Variovorax paradoxus: one gene and its partner. The protein of the gene in region 1 interacts with the protein of each later gene in a pairwise test. Links are inferred from orthologs where the notes say so. Each region holds a gene or a part of one and is shown in the gene's direction. Other genes may lie near its edges.

Region 1 (6,053 bases):
GCTCGAAGGCATCGAGGGTCTGAAGGTCGAGGCGCCGCACACCAACATCGTGTTCGTCGATCTCACCGGCGCCGCGCAGGCGCGCTCCACCGAACTGCTCGCGAGCCTCAACCAGCAGGGCATCCTGGCGACGGGGCTCTACAGGTTGCGTTTCGTGACGCACCTCGATGTCGATGCCGCGGGCGTCGACCGCGCGGTCACCGCGATCCGCGGATTCTTCAACGCCTGAGCCGCAAGGAGAGCGTGATGCCTGATCTTCCTCATCTGCTCGCCTTCATCGCCGCCGGCTGGCTGCTCAACCTGACGCCGGGGCCCGACGTGCTGTACGTCGTGAGCAACTCGCTGCGCTCCGGCGTGCGCGCCGGCATCATGGCAGGGCTGGGCATCACCACGGGCTGCTTCGTCCACATCTTCGCCGCGGCCGTGGGCGTCGGTACCCTGATGGCGACGTCGGCCACGGCATTCACGGTGCTCAAGTACATCGGCGCGGCGTACCTGCTGTACCTCGGCGTGCGCATGGTGCTGTCGCGCGCGAAGCCGCCGGCTGACCTGCAGGCCGAGGCCGCGGCGGCCGGTGAGCGCAGCCTGAAGGCGATCTTCCTTGGCGGCTTCTGGACCAACGTGCTCAACCCCAAGGTCGCGCTGTTCTTCCTGGCCTTCGTGCCGCAATTCATCGCGCCCGGTGCCGGCAACACGGCGCTCTGCTTCGTGCTGCTGGGCGTGCTGTTCAACGTCAACGCCATTCCGGTGAACGTCGGCTGGGCCGTCGCGGCGGGCTGGATGGCCCGCCGCAGCGCAGTGCAGAAAGGCATGCACTGGCTCGACCGCGCAGCCGGCGTGCTGTTCATCGGCTTCGGCCTCAAGCTCGCTTTCACCGATGCGCCCGCCGTTCGCGTCGGCCGCTGATTCATTTCGAGGAGACTTTCCATGATCACCCCCCAGGAAGCGCTGCAGCGCACCATCGAACACCGCGAAGTCTTCCACGACGAGATGCTGCACATCGTGCGCCTCATCATGAGCGGCGAGTGCTCGCCCGTGATGATGGCCGCGCTGATCACCGGCCTGCGCGTGAAGAAGGAAACCATCGGCGAGATCACCGCCGCGGCGCAGGTGATGCGCGAGGTGTCGACCAAGGTGCCTGTGACGGACACGACGAACCTCGTCGACATCGTCGGCACCGGCGGCGATGGTTCGCACACCTTCAACATCTCGACCTGCTCGATGTTCGTGGCTGCCGCCGCGGGCGCCAAGGTGAGCAAGCACGGCGGACGCAGCGTCTCGAGCAAGTCGGGCAGTGCCGACGTGCTGGAGTCGCTGGGCGTGAACATCAACCTGAAGCCCGAGCAGATCGCGCGCTCCATCGAGGAGTGCGGAATCGGTTTCATGTTCGCGCCGAACCACCATCCAGCGATGAAGAACGTCGCGCCGGTGCGCAAGGAGCTCGGCATCAAGACGATCTTCAACATCCTCGGGCCGCTGACCAACCCGGCCGGTGCGCCGAACATCCTGATGGGCGTGTTCCACCCCGACCTCGTGGGCATCCAGGTGCGCGCGCTGCAGCGCCTGGGCACGGAGCATGCGATGGTGGTCTACGGCCGCGACGGCATGGACGAGATCTCGCTCGGCGCGGCCACCATGGTGGGCGAACTGAAGGACGGCGAGATCCGCGAATACGAACTGCACCCCGAGGACTTCGGCTTCGCGATGTCGAGCAACCGCGCGCTGCGCGTGGAAACGCCGGAGCAGTCGAAGGCCATGCTGCTGGGGGTGCTCGACAATCAGGCCGGGCCCGCGCTCGACATCGTGCTGCTGAACGCCGGCGCCGCGCTGTATGCGGCCAACGTGGTCGATTCAGTGGCGGCGGGCGTCGAGCGTTCGCGCGCCGCCATTGCGTCGGGTGCCGCCAAGGCCAAGCTCGCGGAGCTGGTCAAGGCATCCGCCACCGTCTGAACACAGAGAAACCGGGAGCACCAGAAACCCTATGTCCGACATCCTCGACAAGATCGTTGCCGTCAAGCACCAGGAGGTTGCCGCGGCCCGCAAGCGCGCTTCGCTCGAAGCGGTGCGCTTCGACGCAGAGAGCCGCGTGCTGACGCGTGATTTCGAAGCCGCACTGCGCGCCAAGATCGCCGCGGGCCACGCGGCGGTGATCGCCGAAGTCAAGAAGGCCAGCCCGAGCAAAGGCGTGCTGCGCGCGGATTTCATTCCGGCCGACATCGCGCAGAGCTATGCCGAGGGCGATGGCACGGTCAGCGCGGCCTGTCTTTCGGTGCTGACCGACAAGCAGTTCTTCCAGGGCGGCGTCGACTACCTCAAGCAGGCGCGTGCATCGTGCGACCTGCCGGTGCTGCGCAAGGATTTCATCGTCGACGACTACCAGGTGTACGAATCGCGCGCGATGGGCGCCGATGCGATCCTGCTGATTGCCGCATGCCTTGACGATGCGCAGATGAAGGACTACGAAGCCATTGCGCGCGGGCTGGGCATGGCGGTGCTGGTGGAGGTGCACGACGCGGCCGAACTCGATCGCGCGCTGAAGCTCAAGACGGCGTTGATCGGCGTCAACAACCGCAATCTGCGCAACTTCGAGGTGTCGATTCAGGCGACCATCGATCTGCTGCCCAGGCTGCCGGCTGACCGCTTGCCGGTGACGGAGTCGGGCATCGGTACGCGCGAAGACGTGGCCACGCTGCGCGCGGCAGGCGTCAACGCCTTCCTGGTCGGCGAGGCCTTCATGCGTGCCAAGGAACCCGGCGAGGCCCTCGCTGCGTTGTTCCAATGAGCAGGCCCGACCAGCTGTCGAGCAGCGATCCCGCCGACTGGCCCGTGGCGCCAGGCTGGCAGCCGCTGGTCGATGATTTCTTTGCCAGTGCGGTGGGGCAGAAGCTGCAGGGCTTTTTGCGCGAACGGCTCGATGCCGGCGCGGTGATCTTCCCGCCGCAGCCGTTGCGGGCGCTGGAACTTACGCCGCCTGAAGACGTGCGCGTGGTCATCCTGGGGCAGGACCCGTATCACGGACGTGGGCAGGCCGAGGGACTGGCGTTTTCGGTGGCGCCCGGCGTCGCGCTGCCGCCATCGCTGCGCAATATCTTCAAGGAGCTACAGCGCGACCTGGGTACGGCGCCGCCTCCGTTCCCGAGCCCGGGTGGCAGCCTGGTGAAATGGGCCACGCATGGTGTGCTGTTGCTCAACACCTGCCTGACGGTCGAAGAGGCGCAGCCGGCCAGCCATTCAGGGCGTGGCTGGGAGGTGCTGACGGATGCCGTCATTCGTCATGTTTCAGGCGGTGCCAAACCTGTTGTTTTTATGCTCTGGGGCTCGCACGCGCAAAGTAAGCGGGCGTTGATCGACGTTGGGCGACATAAGGTGCTGATGTCGAATCATCCGTCGCCTCTTTCGGCCCTGAGGCCACCCGTGCCGTTCATCGGCTGCGGTCATTTCGGTGAAGCACGTGCCTGGCGTGAGGCGCAGCAGTCGGCGGGGTGAAAACTTAGGCGATAATCGCAGGCTCACGCCTTGAGCGGTTTTCCTGCATCTTCGTTGATGCATGGATTTCCGAGTAGTCACAAAACCGTGCTATATTTCGAGGTTCGCCGGAGAGGTGGCCGAGTGGTTAATGGCAGCAGACTGTAAATCTGCCCTCTTACGAGTACGCTGGTTCGAATCCAGCCCTCTCCACCAGCGATGAATTTGGTTTCTAAGAGCGATTGGATCTAGCGCTTTGGGTGCCTTGAAAGTGCCCCCGATGCGGGAGTAGTTCAATGGTAGAACCCCAGCCTTCCAAGCTGATGACGCGGGTTCGATTCCCGTCTCCCGCTCCAGAGATCCGGTTCGTTGTTGAGGCGATGTGAATTCGTAACTTAGTTACAAAAGCCCTTTTGGCTCAGTGGTAGAGCACTCCCTTGGTAAGGGAGAGGTCGCGGGTCCGATTCCCGCAAAGGGCACCAATTTCTGGGGGTTGCAACGGCAGCTTTGCAACCCATCTGCATACGTTGAAAACGTTTTTTTCGGAGTCGAAAAATGGCAAAAGGTAAATTCACCCGCACCAAGCCTCACGTCAACGTGGGCACGATCGGTCACGTCGACCACGGCAAGACCACGCTGACGGCTGCGATCGCCACGGTGCTGTCGGCCAAGTTCGGCGGCGAAGCCAAGGCCTACGACCAGATCGACGCTGCGCCTGAAGAAAAGGCACGCGGCATCACGATCAACACCGCGCACGTCGAGTACGAAACGGCCAACCGCCACTACGCACACGTCGACTGCCCCGGCCACGCCGACTACGTGAAGAACATGATCACCGGCGCTGCCCAGATGGATGGCGCCATTCTGGTGTGCTCGGCCGCTGACGGCCCGATGCCCCAGACCCGTGAACACATCCTGCTGGCTCGCCAGGTGGGCGTGGGCTACATCATCGTTTTCCTGAACAAGTGCGACATGGTCGACGACGCCGAACTGCTCGAGCTCGTCGAAATGGAAGTGCGCGAGCTGCTCGACAAGTACGAGTTCCCTGGCGACGACACCCCCATCATCCACGGCTCGGCCAAGCTCGCCCTGGAAGGTGACAAGGGCAAGCTGGGCGAAGAAGCCATCATGAAGCTGGCTGAAGCGCTGGACACGTACATCCCGACGCCCGAGCGCGCCGTGGACGGCACGTTCCTGATGCCCGTGGAAGACGTGTTCTCGATCTCGGGTCGCGGCACCGTGGTGACTGGCGCCGTCGAGCGTGGCGTGATCAAGGTCGGTGAAGAAATCGAAATCGTGGGCATCCGCCCGACGGTCAAGACCACCTGCACCGGCGTGGAAATGTTCCGCAAGCTGTTGGACCAAGGTCAGGCCGGCGACAACGTGGGCGTGCTGCTGCGCGGCACGAAGCGCGAAGAAGTCGAACGCGGCCAAGTGCTGTGCAAGCCCGGCTCGATCAAGCCGCACACGCACTTCACCGCCGAGGTGTACGTCCTGTCGAAGGACGAAGGCGGCCGTCACACGCCGTTCTTCAACAACTACCGTCCGCAGTTCTACTTCCGCACGACGGACGTGACCGGCGCGATCGAGCTGCCCAAGGACAAGGAAATGGTCATGCCCGGCGACAACGTCAGCATCACCGTCAAGCTGATCAACCCGATCGCGATGGAAGAAGGCCTGCGCTTCGCCATCCGTGAAGGCGGTCGCACCGTGGGTTCGGGCGTCGTGGCCAAGATCCTCGACATCTAAGCCAAGCGCAAAGAGTACCGGAGGGGTATAGCTCAATTGGCAGAGCGTCGGTCTCCAAAACCGAAGGTTGTAGGTTCGATTCCTACTGCCCCTGCCACTTAGGTGGCACCCCTAAAGCCCATCGTGACCCGGTGGGCTTCGGCGTCTCAAGAGACGCATTGAATTGAAGGTCGAAAGGCCACAGGAAATCAGCCAACCATGGCCACTTCTCAAATCGAAACCGTGAGCACCGGCGCCGACAAGGCCAAACTGGCCGTGGCCGTCGTGCTGGCAGTGGGCGCCATCGTGGCGTTCTATCTGCTGTCGCGCCAAGGCTCGGTCGTGCAATGGGCTGCGCTGCTGGTCGGCCTGGCCGCGGCCGTGGCGGCTTTCGGCAGTTCCGAGAGTGGTCGTCAGTTGTGGGCTTTTGGTCGCGATTCGTGGCGCGAGGTCAAGAAGGTCGTGTGGCCGACCCGCAAGGAAGCGATGCAGATGACGGCCTATGTGTTCGCCTTCGTGGCGATCATGTCCGTCTTCCTCTGGCTCACCGACAAGACGCTCGAATGGGTGTTTTTCGACCTCATTCTGGGCTGGAGAAAATAAATGACCGACGACGCAGTTGAAACCACGCCGAGCACGCCGGAAGAAGAAAACACTTCCGTGCTGGCTCCCGCCGCCAACCCAGATCTGCGTTGGTACGTGGTGCATGCCTATTCGGGCATGGAGAAGGCCGTCGAGCGCAACATCACCGAGCGCATCAACCGCGCCGGCATGCAGGACAAGTTCGGCCGCATCCTGGTTCCGACCGAAGAAGTGGTCGAAATCAAGAACGGCCAGAAGCGCACCACCGAGCGTCGCTT
Region 2 (4,327 bases), 3.3 Mb from region 1 along the record:
AGCCGGCCCGAGATGCGCGACCATCTCGACCGCCTGCATCCCGAGAAGCCGCCGCGCTACACGCGCGCAGCCCTTGAGACGCTGGCCATCATCGCGTACCGCCAGCCGGCCACGCGCGGCGACATGGAAGACATCCGCGGCGTGACGATCAACTCGTTGATCCTCAAGCAGCTCGAAGACCGCGGCTGGGTCGAGGTGATCGGCCACCGCGAAACGGTCGGCCGGCCGGCGCTGTTCGCGACGACGCGGCAGTTCCTGGACGACCTTGGCCTGGCGTCGCTCGACCAGCTTCCGCTGATCGAGACGCCTGCGCAGCAGGCCGCCCTGGTCGACGCGCTCGAGCAGGCTTCAGGTGGTCAACAAGGGTTGCCGATGGATGCCGAGGAGGAGGCCAAGGCGCCCGTGTCGGCAGAGGTGGCGCTGGAGGCCGTGGAAGTGGTGGAAGCCGTGGAGGCCGCGCAGGCGCAAGTCGCCGAAAACGCAGCCGCCGCCGAAGAATTCGAGGCGCCTGCGGCCGCCGAACCCGAGCCCGAGGCCGAACCAGCCGCCGAGTCCTCGGAAGAGCCCGAGCCCGTTCCAGCACCAGAGCCGGAACAACAAGAACCCGACGTCCCGTCCGATGACGAGGTCGATCCCCAAGCAGTTTCTCCCGGAAAAACCACATGAGCCCATCCGACACCGACGACGCGGCAATGCTGCCGGCCGAGCCCGAAGTCAAGAAGAAGAAAAGGGCGGCTGCGCCCAAGAAGGCCGCGGTCGCCGCTGCCGAGTCGGTTGCGCCGGAGGCTGTGTCCGAAGTGTCCGCTGCGCCGGCTGAGGCCGAAGCGCCCAAGAAGCCGCGCGCGCCTCGCAAGAAGAAAGTCGTGGAGCCGGCGGAGCAGCCTGTGTCCGAAGAGGTTCTGCAGCCCGTGGCTGACGCTGCGCCCGTGGCCGAAGTGGTGGAGGCGCCCGAGCCGGTGACTGCTGTCGCTGTCGACGCGCCGGAAGCTGTTGCCACCGAACCCGAGCCAGCCGAGCCGGCTCGCGATTACAGCGAAGAACAAGACGAAGACGAGGAAGAGGAAGAGCCTGACGAGGAAGAGGACGACCTCGACCGCGCCCGTCGCGCCGCCGAGCGCGAACAGCGCAATGCGCTGCCGCCCGAGCCGATCCGCTTCGCCGACGTCATTTCCGGCCAGTTCGACGCCGACGAGGAAAGCCCCGAGGTGCCGCCGCTCAAGCGCGTGCTGCTGCCCGAGGCCGACTCGCCCAAGCTGCACAAGGTGCTGGCGCAGGCGGGCCTGGGTTCGCGGCTCGAAATGGAGCAGCTGATTCTCCAGGGGCGCATTTCCGTCAACAACGAGCCGGCCCACATCGGTCAGCGCATCCAGTACGGCGATCAGGTCAAGATCAATGGCAAGCCGATCCGCTACCGCATCGCGCCGCCGCCGCCGCGCGTCATCGCCTACCACAAGCCCACCGGCGAAGTGGTCACGCATGACGACCCGCAGAACCGGCCCACCGTGTTCCGCAAGCTGCCGCGCCTGCAGCAGGGCAAGTGGCAATCGGTCGGCCGGCTCGACCTGAACACCGAAGGCCTGCTGCTGTTCAGCAGCTCCGGCGATCTGGCCAACCAGCTGATGCACCCGCGCTTCGGCCTGGAGCGCGAGTACGCGGTGCGCGTGCTGGGCGCGCTCACCAGCGAAGAAAAGCAGAAGCTGCTCGACGGGGTGCGCCTGGACGACGGCATGGCCCAGTTCGGCACCATCGAAGACGGCGGCGGCGAAGGCTCGAACTGCTGGTATCGCGTGACGATTTCCGAAGGCCGCAACCGCGAGGTGCGCCGCCTGTTCGAGTCGGTCGGCCATGCGGTCAGCCGGCTGATCCGCATCCGCTACGGCGCGATGGTGTTGCCGCGCGGCCTGAAGCGCGGCGCCTGGATGGAGCTCGACGAGCGCGACATCCGTGCGCTGTTCCAGGCTTCCGGCGGCGCTGCTGCTCGCCCCGGCCCGCAGCAGCGCGGCCCCGGTCAGGACGGTGGCGGCAATGGTCGCAACGGACGCAACAAGAAGCGCCGCGGCAACCGCAACGGCGGTGGCCAGGGTGGTGGCCAGCCGCGCGAGATGCGCGACGACGGCGGCCGTGGCGAGGCGCCGATCCCGAATCCGCTGGGCGACGGCCGTCCGCCGCGCGGCGACCGCGGCCCACGCCCCAATCGGGGTGGTGGCAACGGTGGCAACGGTGGTCAGCCGCAAGGCCAGGGGCGTCGCGGCAAGGGCGGCGGCAATCGCCAGGGTGACGACCGTCAGCCCAGCGGTGCCAACCAGCCCGATCCGATGAAGACCTCGCTCGGCTACATCGGCGCCGACAGCTTCTCGCGCCAGCGCAAGGAGCAGCGCGGAGGCCCCGGCCGCCGTGGCGGCGGAGGCGGTGGTGGAAGCGGCTTCGGCAACTCGGGCGGCGGACGTCGCCGCGGTCGCTGAAAGCCTCCCGCAGGAGCGCGGCCTTTCGCGGGGTTTTCATGAGCCCCGGGGGCTGCGCCGGTTAAAATCAGAGGCTTTGTCGGCATACGGCGCAACAAACTCGTTGCAGTTGTGACAAAACTCTTCAAAATCAAAGCTCAGGAAGCATTTCAATGGCTATCGAACGTACCCTTTCCATCATCAAGCCCGACGCAGTCGCCAAGAACGTCATCGGCAAGATCGTTTCCCGCTTTGAAGCCGCCGGCCTCAAGGTCGTCGCCGCCAAGCTGGTGCACCTGTCGCGCAACGAAGCCGAGCAGTTCTACGCCGTGCACAAGGAACGTCCCTTCTTCAAGGACCTGGTCGAGTTCATGATCTCGGGCCCCGTGTTCGTGCAGGCGCTCGAAGGCGAAAACGCCATCGCCAAGAACCGCGACCTGATGGGCGCCACCGACCCGAAGAAGGCAGCCGCCGGCACCATCCGCGCCGACTTCGCCGACAGCATCGACGCCAACGCAGTGCACGGCTCGGACGCTCCCGAAACCGCAGCGAACGAAGTCGCGTTCTTCTTCGCCGGCCTCAACGTCTACGCACGCTGAAGTCGTATCTCGACCGATTCCATGACCACGGCCAATCTGCTCGAATTCGATCTCGAGGGGTTGGCCGCGTTCTGCGAAAAACTCGGCGAGAAAAAATTCCGCGCCACGCAGCTGTTCCGCTGGATTCACCAGCGTGGCGCCAGCGACTTCACCCAGATGACCGATCTGGCCAAGTCGCTTCGCGAGAAGCTCGCGACCACCGCGCGCGTCGAGGCCTTGCCGGTCCTCACGCAGCACGAATCCAAGGACGGCACGATCAAGTGGCTGTTCGACGTCGGCGACGGCAATGCCGTCGAAGCCGTATTCATTCCCGAGGACGATCGCGGCACCCTGTGCGTGTCGTCCCAGGCCGGCTGTGCGGTCGGATGCCGCTTTTGCTCGACCGGGCATCAGGGCTTCAGCCGCAACCTCACCACGGGCGAAATCGTCGCCCAGCTGTGGTTTGCCGAACATTTCCTGCGCAAGCATCTCAAGCGCGACGAGCGTGTCATCTCCAACGTGGTGATGATGGGCATGGGCGAGCCGCTGCAGAACTATTCCGCGCTGGTGCCCGCGTTGCGCACCATGCTCGACGACAACGCCTACGGCTTGTCGCGCCGTCGCGTGACGGTGTCGACTTCCGGCGTGGTGCCCATGATCGACCGCCTGGGCACCGATTGCGCGGTGGCCATGGCGGTGTCGCTGCACGCGCCGAACGACGCGCTGCGCGATGACCTCGTTCCGCTCAACCGCAAGTACCCGATCGCCGAGTTGCTCGAGGCCTGCAAGCGCTACCTGGCGCACGCGCCGCGCGACTTCATCACCTTCGAGTACTGCATGCTCGACGGCGTCAACGACCAGCCGGAGCATGCGCGCCAGTTGATCGAGCTCGTGCGCACGAGCGGCGTGTCGTGCAAGTTCAACCTGATTCCGTTCAATCCGTTTCCAGCCTCGGGCCTGCTGCGCTCGCCGCAGCCGCGCGTGCTGGCATTCGCGAAGATGCTGAGCGAAGCGGGCCTGGTGACCACCGTGCGCAAGACGCGCGGCGACGACATCGACGCCGCCTGCGGCCAGCTCGCCGGCGACGTCAAGGACCGCACCCGTGCGGCCGAGCGCATGGCCCAGCGCCGTGCAGCCGAGCGCCCCATTGTTTTGCACCCGGTCCGCAAGACCCTTCCCCAGGAGCACTGAAGCAATGAGCATGGCCTTTCCGATGACGACCGCTAGCGCGCAGCGAATGCTGGCCGCGAGTTTTGCCGGCGTCGCCGTGACGTTTTTGCTCGCCGGTTGCGTCAGCACGCGCACCAC

What was found. Proteins that work in one complex are often made in the same cells at the same time.
Region 2: the proteins of L3V85_RS05795 (region 1) and ndk interact in binary tests that used the Escherichia coli proteins (3 or more experiments, as listed by UniProt). The link is inferred for Variovorax paradoxus from one-to-one orthologs.

The regions. Positions count from the first base shown.
Region 1 is NZ_CP091716.1:1,195,526-1,201,578, forward strand. The notes cover bases 1,644-4,632. They hold L3V85_RS05795 (uracil-DNA glycosylase), read left to right. Parts: upstream 1,644-2,778; coding sequence 2,779-3,486; downstream 3,487-4,632. Other genes in these bases: trpD (anthranilate phosphoribosyltransferase), read left to right, coding at 1,644-1,950; trpC (indole-3-glycerol phosphate synthase TrpC), read left to right, coding at 1,982-2,782; tuf (elongation factor Tu), read left to right, coding at 4,021-4,632. In the rest of the region: ltaE (low-specificity L-threonine aldolase), read left to right, coding at 1-229; L3V85_RS05780 (LysE family translocator), read left to right, coding at 247-906; more of trpD, read left to right, coding at 928-1,643; more of tuf, read left to right, coding at 4,633-5,214; preprotein translocase subunit SecE, read left to right, coding at 5,413-5,796; transcription termination/antitermination protein NusG, read left to right, coding at 5,797-6,053. UniProt on the Escherichia coli protein: Excises uracil residues from the DNA which can arise as a result of misincorporation of dUMP residues by DNA polymerase or due to deamination of cytosine.
Region 2 is NZ_CP091716.1:4,538,546-4,542,872, reverse strand. Bases 1,533-4,327 are described here. They hold ndk (nucleoside-diphosphate kinase), read left to right. Parts: upstream 1,533-2,614; coding sequence 2,615-3,040; downstream 3,041-4,327. Other genes in these bases: pilW (type IV pilus biogenesis/stability protein PilW), read left to right, coding at 4,215-4,327; rlmN (23S rRNA (adenine(2503)-C(2))-methyltransferase RlmN), read left to right, coding at 3,062-4,210; L3V85_RS21095 (pseudouridine synthase), read left to right, coding at 1,533-2,462. Outside these bases: SMC-Scp complex subunit ScpB, read left to right, coding at 1-666; more of L3V85_RS21095, read left to right, coding at 663-1,532. UniProt on the Escherichia coli protein: Major role in the synthesis of nucleoside triphosphates other than ATP. The ATP gamma phosphate is transferred to the NDP beta phosphate via a ping-pong mechanism, using a phosphorylated active-site intermediate.